4 regions of the Metabacillus sp. Hm71 genome follow, and region 1 is predicted to be linked to each of the others. Evidence: riboswitches for the same ligand, from Rfam matches in the RefSeq annotation. Region 1 holds a riboswitch; each other region holds the start of a gene.
The links. A riboswitch is a leader RNA that binds a small molecule or an ion and turns the genes downstream of it on or off. The one in region 1 is predicted to bind S-adenosylmethionine.
Positions count from the first base shown of each region.

Region 1 (4,216 bases):
TGTTTATCAGGAGTATAAATGTCTGCAATATTAATTGTGCCATATGTTACATTACCTGCTACAAGGCGTACTTCTTCACCGATTTCAAGCGACTCAGCTTTTTCTTCAGAAACTGGTAACGTAATTGGAATACTCCATACACACCCATTTTTTAGTTTCATGTTTTCAACAACAGATTCATAATCCTCTTGCGTTAAAAAGCCTTCAATTGGGCTGTATGCACCTATCGCGATTAACTCTAAGTCACTTAAAGAAGTCGCATCAAGTTCAATTTCCTTCTTGATGTGCGATACATCTGCTCCTAAAGATTGTTTTTGAATTAATGTTCCTCCGTGTGGAAGTAAGCTCATTTTCATGTCCTCCAATTCTATAATTGAAACTTTTATAGGGATTAAATCCCTCCACCTTCTTCATGCACTGTACGACGTTCTTGTTTGCTTGCTTTCATTAAGCTTAATGCACCAATTGTTGCAAGCAAGAGACTGCCTAACACAAAGATTGTATATAAATCACTTTCAATAAATAACTTCACTAGGAAATATGACATTGTTAGTGATATAAGTGGCGAAATCAACCATACCATTAACATGTTTTTCACAATTTTTTGCTGAAACACATTTGTACCCGATTTTGCGATGCCTATTCCTAAAATCGAGGAGGTTGTAATCTGAGTTAGCGGGACAGGCATGCCAAAAATTGAAGCAATAATTACCAATGTGGCGCCAGTTCCAGAAATTAATATCCCCTCAATTTTTGTAAAGCTCGTAATTTTCTTTCCATTTGTTTCAAGCACTCTTTTTCCTAAAATAAGTGCACCTAGCGCAACGAATATGCCGCCAATCAATGTCCCCTTTGAAACAGAAAGAATTTGTGCACTGACTAATGGTCCAACTGCATTCGCTACATTATTCATACCAGCTGAAAAAGCTTCAAAGAAACCTGCCATGATTAGAAGATACGTAATAATCTTCCCTTGAAACGAATATTTAGCCTCTAAATGAAAATAATGTAACACCTTAATAAAGATATATGCAATTAAAAACGCAATGATTGGAATAATGACCCAAAATAAGACAATCCATAGCAGATTGTTGACAAATAATACTCGATAAGCAATACCTACACCAACAACTGCCCCAACTGTGACCTCACTAGTAGAAAGTGGGATTCCTAATATATTAGCTAAAAACAGTGAAAAGGTAGCGGAAAAAAGAATGATGACAACAATTTTTATTGTGATAAGTGATGTTGGTATAATTCCTGAACTTATCGTTTTAACAACCTCTCCCCCGCCAATAACAGCACCCAAGATAACACCTATCCCACATAGGATCAGCGCGTTCCTTGGACGTAAAATCGCACCAGAACCATATGCAATTCCCATTGATGCAGCAGCACCGCTTGCACCAATGTTCATTGCAAAAAAGAGGCTGATAACGATAGCAATGATCTCTAACATCGTTTATAACCCCCTACTGATGGAGGCCGCATTCTGTTTTCATTTGCCCAGTCCATCTGCCAGATCTTAAATCATTTTCATCAAAAGCAGGCTTTGTGCAATGAAAACAACCGATGCTTGGATATCCCCTGTCATGTAATGGATTATAGATTAAATCGTTTTTATGAACGTATCTCCATACATCCTTCCACGTCCAATGAATAAGCGGGCAAACCTTTACTGAATGGAAGCGTTCATCCTTGTTAATAAAATTAACATGTTTTCTTGTTTCTGATTGTTCACGTCTAAGACCAGAAATCCATGCTGTTGCTCCTTGTAATGTCTCATTTAAAGGGATAATTTTACGGATATTGCAGCATTTATTCGGATCTGTTTCCCAAAGCTTATCACCAAATTCTTGAGCTTGTTCTTCTAATGTAAGCTTTGGCTTTTTTAATTCAATATTAAGCAGGGGATACTTTTCCTTTACCTTATCAATTAGCTCATATGTTTCCTTAAAATGAACATCTGTGTCTAAAAAAACAATTTTCGCATCCGGTTTTACTTTAGAAATTAAATCGATTAAAACAATTCCTTCAATACCAAAACTGCAAGCATAAATAATTTCTTCTCCATAGTGGTCATATGCCCAATTTAAAACATTTAGTGCACCTTTATAGGTGTCGTCAACTTCAAAATTCTCGTTGCTTACTTCAACCCAATTCTCATAAGTTAGCATATTATTCACCTCTTTCTTTGTAACTAAAATACTTCAGTTTCAAAACCCTTTATTCACACATTAATAGTCGGAATTAAATTCGAAGACCAACCAATATAGTATGAATTATACACGAAATTTTTATTATGACAATCATTAAGTATTGCCAATCATCGGCTATTTTCCTTTGAACTCTCCTTACTATATAAATCTAGTTTTTAAAAAGCCTCCCGAGCAGAAGACTTTTAAGGACGATCTACACTTATCCTCCCAAATTCGTATAGATTTGGCTGGAATTAGCACCTTGCTCTTACAGCAGGTTGCCGGGCTTCACAGGGCCAGATCCCTTCACCACTCTTGATAAGAACTATGCTATTGATTCAAAATTTTAACACAATTCTTGCAAAAGTCAACCCGACTTTTTCCATCGGATTAATTAATTCATATTTTTTTATCATTCCCTCAAATTCCTTAACAATTTAGACAAATTTAACTTCTCTTGTTTACTCATGAAAGTATAGGTTATATATATACAAAAAACAAAAAAGCGTACTTTGTTCATTACTATTTTTTGCCTGAATCTTAACCAATCTGAGAATATTTAATGTTCTTCAAAAAGTTATCTCCAACCAAAAGAAGCAGGGTTTGATAAACTACCCTGCTTCTTTAAAATATTAATGATGGAGATCCTTTCCTTTAAGTTGGGTTATGATGCTGTATGAGATTGTCTCCCATATTGACTCATCATTTAAATAAGCGTTTCTGAATTTGCTATACATCTCCATTTGTTTTTCTTTAAAATCCGGTGCATCATTTTCTGGCAATGCTCCTCTTTCTTGATCTACCAACTTTTGAATTTTTTGAGCTCTTGGTCCCCAAACTGCTTTTTCCTCACCGTTTTGATCAATAAATATATAGATAGGGATCGCTCTGGATGTTCCATTTGTTAAATATTGGTCCATCAACTCTAGATTTTGATCCCTTAGTAAAAAACGTACTTCCATATTTGAAGCTTCTGCTATTTTCATAAGGATTGGATTATTAACAAGTGCATCTCCGCACCAATCCTCAGTCAAGGCAATCACTTTAAGTTGTTTTCCTTGTAGCTTTTCTAAAAAAGCAAGATCGTCTTCATTTAACGTAAAACGATCATAGATAGAAAGCATTTCTTCTTTATTAATTGTCATCTGATTCGAATATCGTTCAAAAGTAATCCCCTTTGAAAACCAGTCATGTAAATTTATGCTCACTTTTTCCACCCCATTAGTTATTATTTATTTCTTAAAAATAAAGCTATCAAATTTCGATTATAGAAGCCAGCAATAAGCTTGTTATTACTTTGCAAAAAAAGAGACTAGTCAACTAAAGGGTATTCTAGCCTTTAGAGACAGTCTCTTACCAATAACACAGCTTAACTATTTAATTTTGTAACCAAGCTTCTGAAGCAGGATTTTCTCTCCACATTTTTAGCTTGTTAAGGTCTTGTTCACCAACATAGCCTTCTTTAACAGCCACTTCAATTAGTGTTTCATAGTCACATAATGACTTTGCTTCGACATTTGCCTCAGCTAGGCGTTCTGAACCAACAGAGAGACCATAAGTAAAGATGGATACAATGCCAAGTACTTCACAGCCGGCAGCACGCAGCGCTTCAACTGCAGTAATTGCACTTCCCCCAGTTGAAATTAGATCCTCTACAACCACAACTTTTTGATTTTCCTTTACTTGTCCTTCTATTTGGTTACCTTTACCATGTCCCTTTGCCTTGCTACGCACATAACACATAGGCAGATTTAATAGATCGCTCACCCATGCTGCATGTGGAATGCCTGCAGTAGCCGTTCCTGCAATCACTTCTACCTCGGAAAAATGCTCGTTAATTAATCCTGTAAGTCCTTCAGCTATTTGTTTACGAATTTCAGGAAAGGATAGTGTGAGACGGTTATCACAGTAAATAGGCGATTTCATTCCGCTTGACCATGTAAATGGATCGTTTGGCTGGAGAAAGACCGCCTTGATTTCTAATAATTGTTTTGCAATTGTTTGTTTCATTATCCTAT
Region 1 is NZ_CM200278.1:2,355,465-2,359,680, reverse strand. It holds gene sat (sulfate adenylyltransferase) at 1-350, opposite strand, end outside; gene cysP (sulfate permease) at 392-1,459, opposite strand; gene ACSVDH_RS11120 (phosphoadenylyl-sulfate reductase) at 1,473-2,177, opposite strand; SAM riboswitch class I at 2,416-2,523, opposite strand; gene ACSVDH_RS11115 (thioredoxin family protein) at 2,831-3,406, opposite strand; gene pyrE (orotate phosphoribosyltransferase) at 3,576-4,208, opposite strand; gene pyrF (orotidine-5'-phosphate decarboxylase) at 4,213-4,216, opposite strand, start outside.

Region 2 (4,216 bases), 240 kb from region 1:
ACCATTTCAGCATCGATCGCTGCAGAGATGGAACCGGCTTTCTCGTCAGCTTCTGCAATCACTGTTCCCCATGGATCAATAATCATAGAATGACCGGCGAATTCATTATTTGGATCAGAGCCGGCGCGATTACAGGCTACAACATAGCACTGATTTTCAATTGCACGGCTTAATAGCAGTGTTCTCCAGTGATGGAGTCGCAGCAGCGGCCATTCTGCTACGACAAATAATACTTCTGCACCTCTTGTTGTATGGGCGCGAATCCATTCGGGAAAACGAATATCATAGCAGATTACACCAGCACAATGTATGTCAGCAATGTTAAACAAACCTTTTTCAGTTCCCGCTGTTAAGTAATGATGTTCATCCATTAATTTAAATAAATGGAGCTTACTATATTCGTTAACCAATTCCCCTTGATGATCGAATATGTACATCGTGTTTGTTATTTGATCTTCCACCTTTTTGGCTACAGAACCTCCAACGATGTTAACTCGATATTTTTTCGCAAGTTCACTAATGAATTTTCTCGTTTGTTCGCCGTTTTCATCGGCAATTTCATCTAAACGCGTTAAATCATATCCCGTCGTCCAAAGCTCAGGAAGAACAATAATGGATGGTTTTTCTTTTTCAATAATCGATGCCACTTTTTCTTCTACTTGTCGATAATTAAAAGATGGATCACCAAATTTAATATCTAATTGTATGCAAGTTATGATAGGTTTCATTTAAATCACACCTTCATTTTAAAAATTTTACTTTACAAGTTGATTCTAACAATATATGATTTGTGACTAGAATTTCAAGAATTTTTTGAGTAGGTGTTAAAAATGAAAAACTATGAACAATCACATCTATTAAAGTCATTGCCAAAGCAATTTTTTGCTAGCCTAGTTGCAAAGGTTAACAAAATAGTTGAACAAGGACATGATGTGATCAATTTAGGTCAAGGAAATCCCGATCAACCCACACCAGATCATATTGTTAAAGCGATGCAAAAAGCGGTTGAAAATTCGGCTTACCATAAATATTCGCCTTTCCGGGGGCAGTTGTTCCTAAAAGAGGCGGTTGCAGCCTTTTATAAACGGGAATATGGAGTGGAAATCGAGCCGGAAACAGAGGTGGCAATTCTCTTCGGGGGAAAGGCAGGTCTTGTTGAGGTTCCGCAATGTTTATTAAATCCTGGTGATATTGTACTTGTACCAGACCCGGGCTATCCTGATTATTGGTCAGGTGTTGAGCTTGCGAGAGCAAAAATGGAAATGATGCCGCTCATTAGTGAAAATCAATTTTTACCTGATTATCATAGCTTGTCGAAGGAAGCGGTGAAACAAGCAAAACTGATGTTTTTAAATTATCCAAACAATCCAACCGGGGCTACTGCTACAAAGGAATTTTTCGAAGAGACAGTAAAATTTGCGGGAGAGAATGATATTTGTGTTGTTCATGATTTTGCATATGGAGCTATAGGATTTGACGGTAAGCAGCCAATGAGCTTTTTACAAACAAAAGGAGCAAAAGAGGTTGGAATTGAAATCTATACTTTTTCAAAATCCTTTAATATGGCAGGGTGGCGGATTGCGTTTGCTGTCGGAAATCCTTCTGTTATCGAGGCGCTCAATCTTTTACAGGATCATCTGTATGTCAGTGTTTTTAGTGCGATCCAGGAGGCTGCTGCACATGCTTTATTAAGCTCTCAATCATGTGTTGAAGAGTTAAATGTTCTTTATGAATCACGAAGAAATGTTTTTATAAAGGCGTTGGCAGAAATTGGTTGGGATGTAACGGCTCCAGCCGGTTCTTTCTTTGCTTGGCTGCGAGTGCCAAGTCAGTTTGAATCATCAGAGGCTTTCGCTGATTATTTATTAGAGAGGGCGCATGTTGTTGTTGCGCCCGGGATCGGTTTTGGTGAACATGGTGAAGGCTATGTAAGGATTGGTCTTTTAACTTCTGAAGAAAGACTGGCGGAAGCTGCTGAGCGAATAAAAGCTTTAAACCTGTTTTAAAAAATCATTATTGACAGTTGGAAAATGTTCTGTCATAATCCTTAGTAATTTCACAAAATTTAATGATTATTATGAACGTTTCGTTCTTATCAAGAGCAGGTGGAGGGACTAGCCCTATGAAGCCCGGCAACCGACTTAAGATGGATTTAAGCACGGTGCTAATTCTTGCAGCATTATGCTGATAGATAAGGAGATATGCTTGTTATTCATGCTTGTAACAGCCTCTTCGATATCTATGAGTATCGAAGAGGCTGTTTTAGTTTGTATACAGCCATAATTGTTCAAGAAATAGGAATTGTTTTAAGAAGCATGCCTTTATAAAAAGTGGTACTATAAGAATGATAAATAAAAAAATTCAGAAAATCTAAAAGTGTTTTAAGAAAGTAGGGTTTTAAGTGAGTGAAGTAATTGCTACTTATCTTGTTCATGATGCTAAAGGAGATTTAAATAAAAAAGCGGAAGGGATTGCTTTAGGTTTAACAGTCGGGTCCTGGACAGATCTTCCATTGCTTGAGCAGGAACAGTTAAAAGCACATAAAGGTCGAGTATTAGAAGTCGTGCAACTAGAAAATTGTGAAAATACAAATCACTATTTAGGGAAACGTGTTACGATTGGAAAGCTGAAAATTGCTTATCCTAGTTTAAATTATAGTCATGATCTTCCTGCCATTTTAACGACTGTTTTTGGCAAGCTTTCACTAGATGGAGAAGTGAAGTTAATAGATTTAGAATTTTCAGATGAAGTCAAGAAAGCTTTTCCTGGTCCTAAATTTGGTGTTTCTGGGATTCGCGATTTACTTGGTGTCTATGACAGACCTCTGTTGATGAGTATTTTTAAAGGCGTGATTGGGAGAGACCTTACGTATTTGAAGGAGCAGCTAAAACAGCAGGTATTAGGCGGCGTTGATTTAGTCAAGGACGATGAGATCTTGTTTGATAATCCGTTAACACCTTTTGAAGATAGAATAATCGCAGGTAAAGAGGTGTTGCGAAATGTCTTTGAAGAAACAGGCCACAAGGCATTATATGCAGTCAATTTATCTGGAAAAACATTCGAATTAAAAGACAAAGCAATGCGTGCGGTTGAGCTTGGGGCGAATGTGTTATTATTCAATGTGTTTGCCTATGGTCTTGATGTGCTGCAAAGTTTGGCTGAAGATCCTGATATTTCGATTCCAATTATGGCGCATCCAGCTGTAAGCGGAGCTTCAACAGCTTCAAGTCTTTACGGCTTTTCAAGCTCGCTTTTGCTTGGAAAACTTTTGCGTGTCGCTGGAGCAGATTTTTCTTTATTTCCGTCTCCGTACGGAAGTGTTGCATTGGATCGTGAAGAAGCGTTAGGTATTGCTGCAAATTGTTTACATGAGGAAACATATAAGCAGTCATTCCCTGTACCTTCTGCCGGCATTCATCCGGGACTTGTACCACTCTTAATCCATGATTTTGGTAAAGATTCAGTGATTAATGCAGGCGGCGGAGTTCATGGGCATCCAAACGGAGCAATAGGAGGCGGACAAGCATTTCGTGCGGCAATTGATGCTGTGCTCTCTGGGGTTTCATTACATGAAGCGGCAACGGAAAGTGCAGATCTTAATCTTGCCATTGACCTCTGGGGTGCAAAAGAGGTGAGCAAATGATCAACAAAGCAATTATCTGTGATTTTGATGGAACGATCACGGAAACGGATAACATTATTGCGATCATGAAAAGATTTGCGCCTCCTGAATGGAATGAGCTTAAAGATGATGTTCTTTCACAAAGGATATCTGTAAAAGAAGGTGTAGGCAGCATGTTTAAGCTGCTGCCATCTTCATTAAAAAATGAGATTATCGAGTTTATTTTAACTCATGCAAAAATTCGTTCAGGATTTGAAGAGTTTGTCCAATATACGAAAGATAACCATATTCCTCTATACATCGTAAGCGGGGGAATTGACTTTTTTGTTTATCCGCTCCTTAACGGTTTGGTGGATGAGAAACAAATTTATTGTAACAGAGCGGATTTTTCACAGGAAATGATCCAGATTGAATGGCCGTATAGCTGTGATGAAACTTGTAAAAATGATTGCGGCTGCTGTAAACCTTCTCTTATTAAAAGGTTAACAGATAATGAACAAGGCAAAATAGTCATTGGCGATTCAATAACAGATTTACAAGCTGCAAAGCTGGCAGATCTCGTGATAGCAAGGGATTTATTATTGGAAAAATCGA
Region 2 is NZ_CM200278.1:2,110,856-2,115,071, forward strand. It holds gene ACSVDH_RS09915 (carbon-nitrogen family hydrolase) at 1-728, opposite strand, end outside; gene ACSVDH_RS09920 (pyridoxal phosphate-dependent aminotransferase) at 831-2,006, shown strand; SAM riboswitch class I at 2,090-2,198, shown strand; gene mtnW (2,3-diketo-5-methylthiopentyl-1-phosphate enolase) at 2,402-3,643, shown strand; gene ACSVDH_RS09930 (2-hydroxy-3-keto-5-methylthiopentenyl-1-phosphate phosphatase) at 3,640-4,216, shown strand, end outside.
Region 2: it holds a riboswitch for S-adenosylmethionine, as region 1 does, so the genes downstream of both, mtnW (2,3-diketo-5-methylthiopentyl-1-phosphate enolase) here and ACSVDH_RS11120 (phosphoadenylyl-sulfate reductase) in region 1, are expected to answer to the same signal.

Region 3 (4,216 bases), 970 kb from region 1:
CTGATGAGTTCACAAAAGATGTAAAAGAAGAAACAGATCGATATACAAAAATTGCGGAAGAAACAGGGATCAGGAAATAATATTTTCTAAATTGATGGCGTGTGAATTGACACACGCTATTTTTCTATTTAAAAGGAAAAATACCCATTTTTAATTGTTGGTTGTCATAAATGAAATATGTTGTCCATTTCCTTCACTTAAAAAGACATTTTAACGAACTATGATGAAATTTGTTAAGTAATTAGGTATAGTAAATGTGGAAATCATTTAAAAATGAGGGAATAGGATGTCACCAAAAACAAAAGAATCAAAAAAAATTGCTAGATATTCATTAATGATTATGGGAGTAGGTTATATAGCAACCATCCCATTTGATGGGTCACTTTGGATTGATTTATTACATGGAGGTTTTGAAGCGGGGCTTGTTGGCGGTTTAGCTGATTGGTTTGCTGTTACTGCTCTGTTTCGCCATCCGCTTGGATTACCAATCCCCCATACCGCTTTACTGCCAAAGAATCGTAAAAGAATGTCAAATGCACTTGTTTCAATATTGAAAAATGACTGGCTTTCTAAGGAAAGCATCCAGGAAAAAGTAAAAAACATTCCTTTTGCAGACAAACTAATGGCAATGATCGAAAAACAGCTGCAAAATGATACATTTAGAAAAGCTCTTATTAAGCTGCTCAAGAAAATGATTGGCTACATAGTAGTTGAAAAGCTAACACCATTCATTAAAAAACATATCATAGAGACACTTTCAAATATGGAAATGGGAAATGTCCTTCAAGTCATAAGCTCACAGCTACTTAAAGAAGAGATAGATAAGAAAGCTTTGGATCACATGTTAAAAAAAGCAGATCATTGGTTACGACAAGAACAAACCAGTCAGCGATTAGGTACCGTTTCCATGAATGTCATCAACAAAATTGAAGCAGATGGAATGCTTCAGTTTGCGCTAAAATCGATACAAAGTCTACTTAGTGAGGAAAAACTGGGTCAAATTGTGCAGAACCTATTACTAAGTGTCGTAAAGAGTTTGCAAAACGAGGGAGAGCCAAATCGAGAAGCTTTACTTTTATATTTTAGAAAAGAGATTCAAGGTTTGAATGATAATAGGGAGTTAGTGGAGGGAGCTGAGAAATGGAAAAATCAGCTTCTAGCGAAATGGCAGCCTGATCAAACGATAACGGAAAGTCTGCGGAAAATACAACAAAAAGTATTAGATTTCGTAGATGACGAAGATTTTATTGATACCTATCTTATTCCATTGAAGAATCGTTTACTATCCATTATTCAGGAGAATAACAAAGATATTGATCACTGGATCCAAAAACAAATAACTGTTTTCATTGAAAATAATCATTCACAAATCGGCAATCTGGTACAGGAGAATTTGGATAAATTAGACACTGAAACACTGATCGATATGATGGAAAATCATATAGGAAAAGATCTTCAATGGATTCGTGTTAATGGGGCAGTTTGTGGTTTTATCATAGGGATTCTCCTTACAGGAGTACAAGCTTTGTTTAGTTTAGTATCATAGGTTTACTCGTATTTAAGAGTATCGTTCCATACTGTGTCCTTTTGTTTTTAATGAAAATAAATTTAAGTTTAGTTTATAAAAGAAAAAATGGCATGTATAACTTTTACCGTTTACACGCCTTTTTCAATTTTACTAAAATGTATTCCACATAAAAAATCAAAATCATTATGAACCTAAGAATAATTCGACCATGATGAAGACTGAATCCACCGAATTTGGCGTTCTACTATCAGACGCTGTCGCTTGAGTTTTCGTAATTTGCCATCTAAGTAAAGATGGCAAGATGGATGTTTGTTTTGATGATAAATAAAAAGAATTTCTTCATTTAATTCCTTATATCTTTTTAAAAATTTGTTTAGCAATATTGATTGATTTAGTTTTTTTTTAGTTTGGATGGTTTTTAGCTTTTCAATTATTTCTTCCTGCCACAAAGGATCCCCTATCTGACCTGCAAAAAGATACAAATCTAAATAATCATTTACCTCTAGCTGCATTTCATGAATGCTCATAAACATTCTCCTTTCTTATCTGCTGGAATTAGCACCTTACAGAAAAAAACACTGTGGTTGCTGAGGTTTCGCAGGACCAGTTCCTCCACCTCTCTTGATAAGATGATTTTATTTCTCATTATAATAATCGGATTAATTGGAATTGTCAATTGATTTGTTTGAGGTTGCTTTCTTTATTAAAAGGCATACAACAGTTATTATAAAAACCCGTATTAGAACAAGATCATGTATGACTGATGTGAGATCAATGATATGAAAATTCAATAAAATGGTTGATTTTTCTAAACTTTCATCATATGATAAATAAAACAAATATAACCAATAGGTAATGTCGGAATTAACAGAGGCAGTATTACTATTCATTGAATCATAAATTAATGTCGACTATTTTGCTCAACAAATAATGAACGGATAAAAGTTGACTAAATCACTCAACTTTATAGGAGGAGAAAATGAAGGTTTCTAGTAAAGGAGAGTACGCATTAAGGGCTTTATTGGTTTTAGGTCAACAACAAGGGCAGGTCATGACCATTCAGGAAATCTCAGATAAGACCCTTGTTACGATCAACTATTTAGAGCAAATATTACTTCAATTAAAAAAATTGGATTTCGTAAAAAGCAAAAGGGGAGCGCGGGGAGGATATTTCCTTCATAAAGAGGCAGACCAAATTAACATTGGTGAAGTGATTCGAAGATTAGAAGGACCATTATCCCCAATGAGCTGTGCATCGATTACAAAATATGAGCCATGTCCATTGGAAGCAGGATGTCAATTAAAGCCGCTTTGGTCTTTAGTCAGGGATACGATAGCCTATGTTCTTGACCGTACGACTCTTGAAGATTTGCTTTTAAACAAATTGAATTTATTTAAAGGGGATGATTTAGTTGGCTTCAAAAACTAAAATAGATCAGGCTGTGATCGATAAAATCGTCAGTTTTCTTGAAAATATCGAATATGGGACCGTGCAAATTACCGTTCATGATTCTCAAGTCACACAAATTGAAAAAGGTGAGAAGTACCGTTTTGCTATGAAGAAAAGTAATGAGAGATTAAAAAATTTAAATACTAACTAGTCTATTAGATTATAAAAAATGAAGACACGCCTCTTTTTTGACTGCGATTTAACAAAAAAGAAGCGTGTTTTCATTTTTAGAATTGTATAGCAAAAAATTCACGCTAGTACCTTAAAACATACCGTTCTCATTGGGGGAATCCTTTGGAATAGGCTGACCGATATCCCACAATTCAACAATTTGGTTATCCAGAAAACGAAAGATATGGACAACAGCTCCTCCAAGATCATCTGGATTTTGCTTGACATGGGAGTGAACAGCAACGGTATCTTTTTCTTGAATAGCAAGTTTGACCTCAAGAATCTTGTGAGGATTTTTTGCTGCATTTTCTTCCATCGCAATCATAAGAGAGTCTGCATCACCACGGAAATAGGGATTGTGGTGACGAAAATCAGGGCTTATGTATCTCTCGTATGCTTCCGGAACGTTTCCTGATGCTACTAACTGCAGAAAAGATACTGCTTTTTCTTTGAGGGAATTTGTCGAAGTAGGCGACTGTTCTGTATTCATTTAAATCATCCTTTCTTTTCAAAAATTTACATATTAGAATGAATAGACGTTTATGATAAATAAAATTCTATGTCAATCGCTGGAACAATAATAGGATAAACTAGTATGGTTGTATGATATACTTTTTGAAAAAATGTAAGGAGGAGAAATATACCTTGAGTATTCAATTTGAAGTGAAAAGATCCTTCAAAGTTTCCAAACAAATGGCCTATAATGGTTTACTTGATCTTGATTCTGCGAAGCAGTGGATGCAAGGATTAGTGGGAATAGAGCGATTAGATGAAGGTCCTTTGCAAGTGGGAAGTCAGTGGCTGGAAACTAGAAGAATGTTTGGACAAGAAGCTACTGAACATTTTGAAGTTGTCGAGCTTAAAGAACCTGATAAAATTGTCCTTCGCTGTGATGGCACGAAAGGAACAACGGGGAAAGGAGAATTCGTATTTACATACATACTTGCTTCATCCGGTGATCATACTGAGATTACGTTGAATGGTGAGATAAATGGGCTTACTGGTTTCGCGAAATTTTTTGGGAAAATGATGGCTGGTACCTTTAAAAAAGCCTGTGCGAAAGATTT
Region 3 is NZ_CM200278.1:3,322,410-3,326,625, reverse strand. It holds gene ACSVDH_RS16310 (tripartite tricarboxylate transporter substrate binding protein) at 1-80, shown strand, start outside; gene ACSVDH_RS16305 (DUF445 domain-containing protein) at 287-1,546, shown strand; gene ACSVDH_RS16300 (hypothetical protein) at 1,720-2,055, opposite strand; SAM riboswitch class I at 2,068-2,159, opposite strand; gene ACSVDH_RS16295 (RrF2 family transcriptional regulator) at 2,508-2,957, shown strand; gene ACSVDH_RS16290 (YezD family protein) at 2,941-3,129, shown strand; gene ACSVDH_RS16285 (nuclear transport factor 2 family protein) at 3,241-3,639, opposite strand; gene ACSVDH_RS16280 (SRPBCC family protein) at 3,795-4,216, shown strand, end outside.
Region 3: it holds a riboswitch for S-adenosylmethionine, as region 1 does, so the genes downstream of both, ACSVDH_RS16300 (hypothetical protein) here and ACSVDH_RS11120 (phosphoadenylyl-sulfate reductase) in region 1, are expected to answer to the same signal.

Region 4 (4,216 bases), 1.1 Mb from region 1:
TGAAGTTCTTCCGATGGATGCGGCAATTGGCGGTGAAAGCCGAATGGGGTTTGTTAAACGAATTCCGCTGGGTGTTGTGGGTGCCATCACTCCTTTTAACTTTCCTTTAAATTTGTCCCTTCATAAACTTGCACCAGCAATTGCAGCCGGAAACACAATTGTTTTTAAACCTGCTGAAAAAACACCTATTTCCGCCTATAAGCTCGTGAAGCTATTTCAAGAGGCTGGTCTTCCAGATGGAGTATTAAACCTGTTAATGGGAACAGGAGAAGAGGTTGGTGAACCGCTTGTCACACATGAAAAGGTTCATAAAATTACCTTTACCGGAAGCTTGCCGGTAGGAAGGAAAATTCGCGAGTCAGCAGGCTTCAAAAAAGTAACGTTGGAATTAGGCTCCAATTCGCCAAATATTTTGTTTGAAGACGCTCATATCGAAAGTGCTGTGAAAGAATTAGTAAAAGGTGCTTTCGCTTTTTCAGGACAAGTATGTATCTCAGCACAAAGAGTGTATGTTCATAAGAGCATTTATGAGCCATTTTTGTCAGAATATATAAAGCAAACGAGTGCCTTGAAAATTGGTGATCCGAAGGAAGAAGACACAGAGATCGGCCCAATGATTACCGAAAAAGAAGCAAAGCGGGCTAAGCAATGGATCGATGATGCGGTTGAAAAAGGGGCAAAAATCGAAACAGGCGGAGAACGCAACGGAACGGTACTTGCGCCAACGATCATGACAAATGTGGATCGAAATATGAAAATTATTGCTGAGGAAGTTTTTGCCCCAATTGTATCTGTCATTCCTTTCGAGAGCGAGGAGGAAGTCATTGGATATGCCAATGATTCGATTTATGGCTTGCAAGCAGGTGTTTTTACAAGGGATATTGATCGGGCAATGCGCGTTGCAGACCAATTGGAAATGGGCGGTGTGTGGATTAATGAAATCTCGACATATCGTCAGGATAATCACCCGTACGGCGGTGTCAAGCAAAGCGGTATTGGCAAAGAGGGAATTAAATACGCCATTGAAGATATGACAGAAATGAAATTTATCGGAATCAAATTAACTACAAATCATGAAAGAGATGCCTCCTTCGGGTGAGGCATCTCTTTCATGTCCTTCTAAATTGAAAAAATTGTCGAAGATATCAAACTATTGCAATAATATTATTGCAATCTTTACTTGAATCATGTAAAGTAGTAAAAAAAGTAAACGATAAAAATTTCATACATTCTTATCAAGAGAGGCAGAGGGACTGGCCCAATGAAGCCTCAGCAACCGGTCAAAACGAGTGAAGATCTGGTGAATATTAATTTTGCTATGTTTAAAGCGAGGCTCTATGTTGTTTTTTACAGCACGGGCAGATAATGGAAAATGACTCGAACAAAGCGCCTTTGTTTGTTCGAAGCATTTTTCATTATCTGCCCCAAGCTTGCCAAAGCAAGCCGCAAGCACTTGCGTGCTGTAAAAAACCAAACAACACTATTTAAAAGCCTCCTAATTTCAACATGTAAAATCAACGATTTCATAACCACCAAGATCTTCCGAGTGCCAAGGTGCTAAATCCAGCAAGCCACACCAGCATTATGCTTGAGAGATAAGAAGAAGCGCATCCAAATACACAGTCTTCTTCTTAACGGGGAAGACTTTTTATTTTATTTAAAAGTCTAAAAATGCTTCCTCTCATGATCATAATCTAGAAAAATAACTCACTTAGGATGGTGACAGACATGAATCAACGAATTGAAACGAAATTAGCACAAATCGGCAATCGCAGTGAAAATGTTACAGGTACGGTAAATCCCCCTGTTTATTTTTCAACAGCCTATCGACATGCAGGAATTGGAGAATCTACAGGCTTTGATTATATACGTACTGGAAACCCGACACGATTATTAGTGGAAAAAGCAATCGCTGATTTAGAACACGGTGACCGCGGCTTTGCCTTCAGCTCAGGGATGGCTGCGATCCAAACGATTATGGCCCTCTTTCAGAGCGGTGACGAACTAATCGTATCTTCTGACCTGTATGGCGGGACATATCGTTTATTTGAAAGAGAGTGGAAAAAATATGGCTTATCCTTTCAATATGATGACTTTACAAACCCGGCTGAAACAGAAAAATTAATTTCTGAAAAAACGAAGGCTTTATTTATCGAAACACCGACAAATCCTTTAATGCAGGAAGCTGATATTAAGGCACTTGCTGCAGTAGCAAAAAAACACAATTTATTAGTGATCGTCGATAACACGTTCTATACACCTGTTATTCAAACACCAATTCTAGATGGCGCGGACATCGTCATCCATAGTGCGACCAAATATTTAGGCGGACATAATGATGTGCTGGCCGGCCTTGTCGTGACAAAGGGAGAACAATTAAGCGAAGAGTTTTTCCAGCATCAAAATGCGATTGGTGCCGTGTTATCTCCATTTGATTCCTGGTTATTAATGCGCGGCATGAAGACCTTGTCGCTGCGGATGAGACAGCATGAGCAAAATGCCAAAGCTGTTGCTAGCTTTTTAGAGGAGCATCCAGATGTGCGGGATGTTTTATATCCAGGTAAGGGTGGAATGTTGTCATTCCGTTTACAGGATGAGGCATGGGTAAATCCATTTTTAAAGAGTCTTAAGACGATTACATTTGCAGAGAGCTTAGGTGGAATCGAAAGCTTTATTACGTATCCGGCGACACAAACGCATATGGATATTCCAGAGGAAATTCGAATTGCCAATGGCGTCTGTAATAGGCTGTTACGTTTCTCAGTAGGTGTTGAACACGCAGAGGATATTATGGAAGATTTAGCGCAAAGCTTTAAACAGATGAAAGGGGCTGAAACTGTTGAGCAATCATGAGTGGTCGTTTCAAACAAAGCTGCTGCACAATGAAGCAAAGGTAGACCTAGGGACAGGAGCGGTAAGTGTACCGATCCACCATTCCTCAACCTTTCATCAATTTGATGTTGATAAATTTGGAAAATATGACTATGCACGTTCAGGCAATCCAACTCGTGAAGCGCTTGAGCAGGCAATTGCTGAATTAGAAGGCGGAACAAGAGGACTAGCTTTTTCTTCAGGAATGGCGGCTATTTCAACCGCGTTTCTGCTGCTTTCTCAAGGGGACCATGTCCTTGTGACCGAAGATGTGTATGGCGGAACGTTTCGAATTATCACCGATGTTTTAACGAGATTCGGCATTGAGCATACATTTGTTGATATGACAGATCTTCATCAAGTTGCATCAGAAATTCGTCCAAATACAAAGGTTATTTATATGGAAACACCTTCAAATCCATTGCTAAAGGTGACAGATATTCGCGGTATTGTTAATCTTGCAAAAGCGAATGGCTGTCTAACCTTTTTGGATAACACCTTTTTAACACCGGAGCTGCAAAGACCTCTGGAATTAGGTGTTGATGTTGTTTTACACAGTGCGACAAAGTTTTTAGCAGGCCATAGTGATGTACTCGCTGGACTTGCTGTTGTGAAGGATGCTGAAATAGGAGAACGACTATATAAGCTGCAAAATGCATTTGGTGCTGTGTTAGGTGTACAGGATGCTTGGCTTGTATTAAGAGGGTTAAAAACCTTGCATGTACGCCTAAAGCAATCCTCTGAATCAGCACTTAAACTAGCAAAGTTTTTAAGTGAGCATCCGAAAGTAGAAGAAGTTTACTATCCAGGACTAAGCTTTCACCCTGGCTATGAAACACAACGATATCAAGCCGAAGGAGCCGGTGCGGTTCTCTCATTTAAACTAGCAGATGGGGAAGCAGTGAAAACACTCGTTCAAAACGTTAAGCTCCCGGTATTTGCTGTAAGCTTAGGGGCGGTAGAATCGATTCTATCCTATCCAGCGAAAATGTCTCATGCGGCAATGCCTCCAGAGGAACGTGAAAAACGCGGAATCTCAGATGGGCTGCTTAGACTAAGCGTAGGCTTGGAAAATGTGGATGATTTAATCAAGGATTTTGCAGAGGCGCTCGAGAAGCTGCCACAGATAAATAGAAAAGAAAGTGTTCGATAAAGCTGGCTCATTTGGGTCAGTTTTTTTTTGAAGGATACCAAAAAATAAATGTAAAATAATGTTACAAGAATAAAGACAAGAACTTCTTTAATAGATCATACTAGATTTATACATAGAGTTGGTGAAAAATAGAATGTTTATACGAAAATAGTGTTTTTCATGAGTTGAGGTAAAAAAAATTAATAAGGCTGA
Region 4 is NZ_CM200278.1:1,298,267-1,302,482, forward strand. It holds gene ACSVDH_RS06480 (aldehyde dehydrogenase family protein) at 1-1,099, shown strand, start outside; SAM riboswitch class I at 1,230-1,369, shown strand; gene ACSVDH_RS06485 (methionine biosynthesis PLP-dependent protein) at 1,729-2,853, shown strand; gene metC (cystathionine beta-lyase) at 2,840-4,024, shown strand.
Region 4: it holds a riboswitch for S-adenosylmethionine, as region 1 does, so the genes downstream of both, ACSVDH_RS06485 (methionine biosynthesis PLP-dependent protein) here and ACSVDH_RS11120 (phosphoadenylyl-sulfate reductase) in region 1, are expected to answer to the same signal.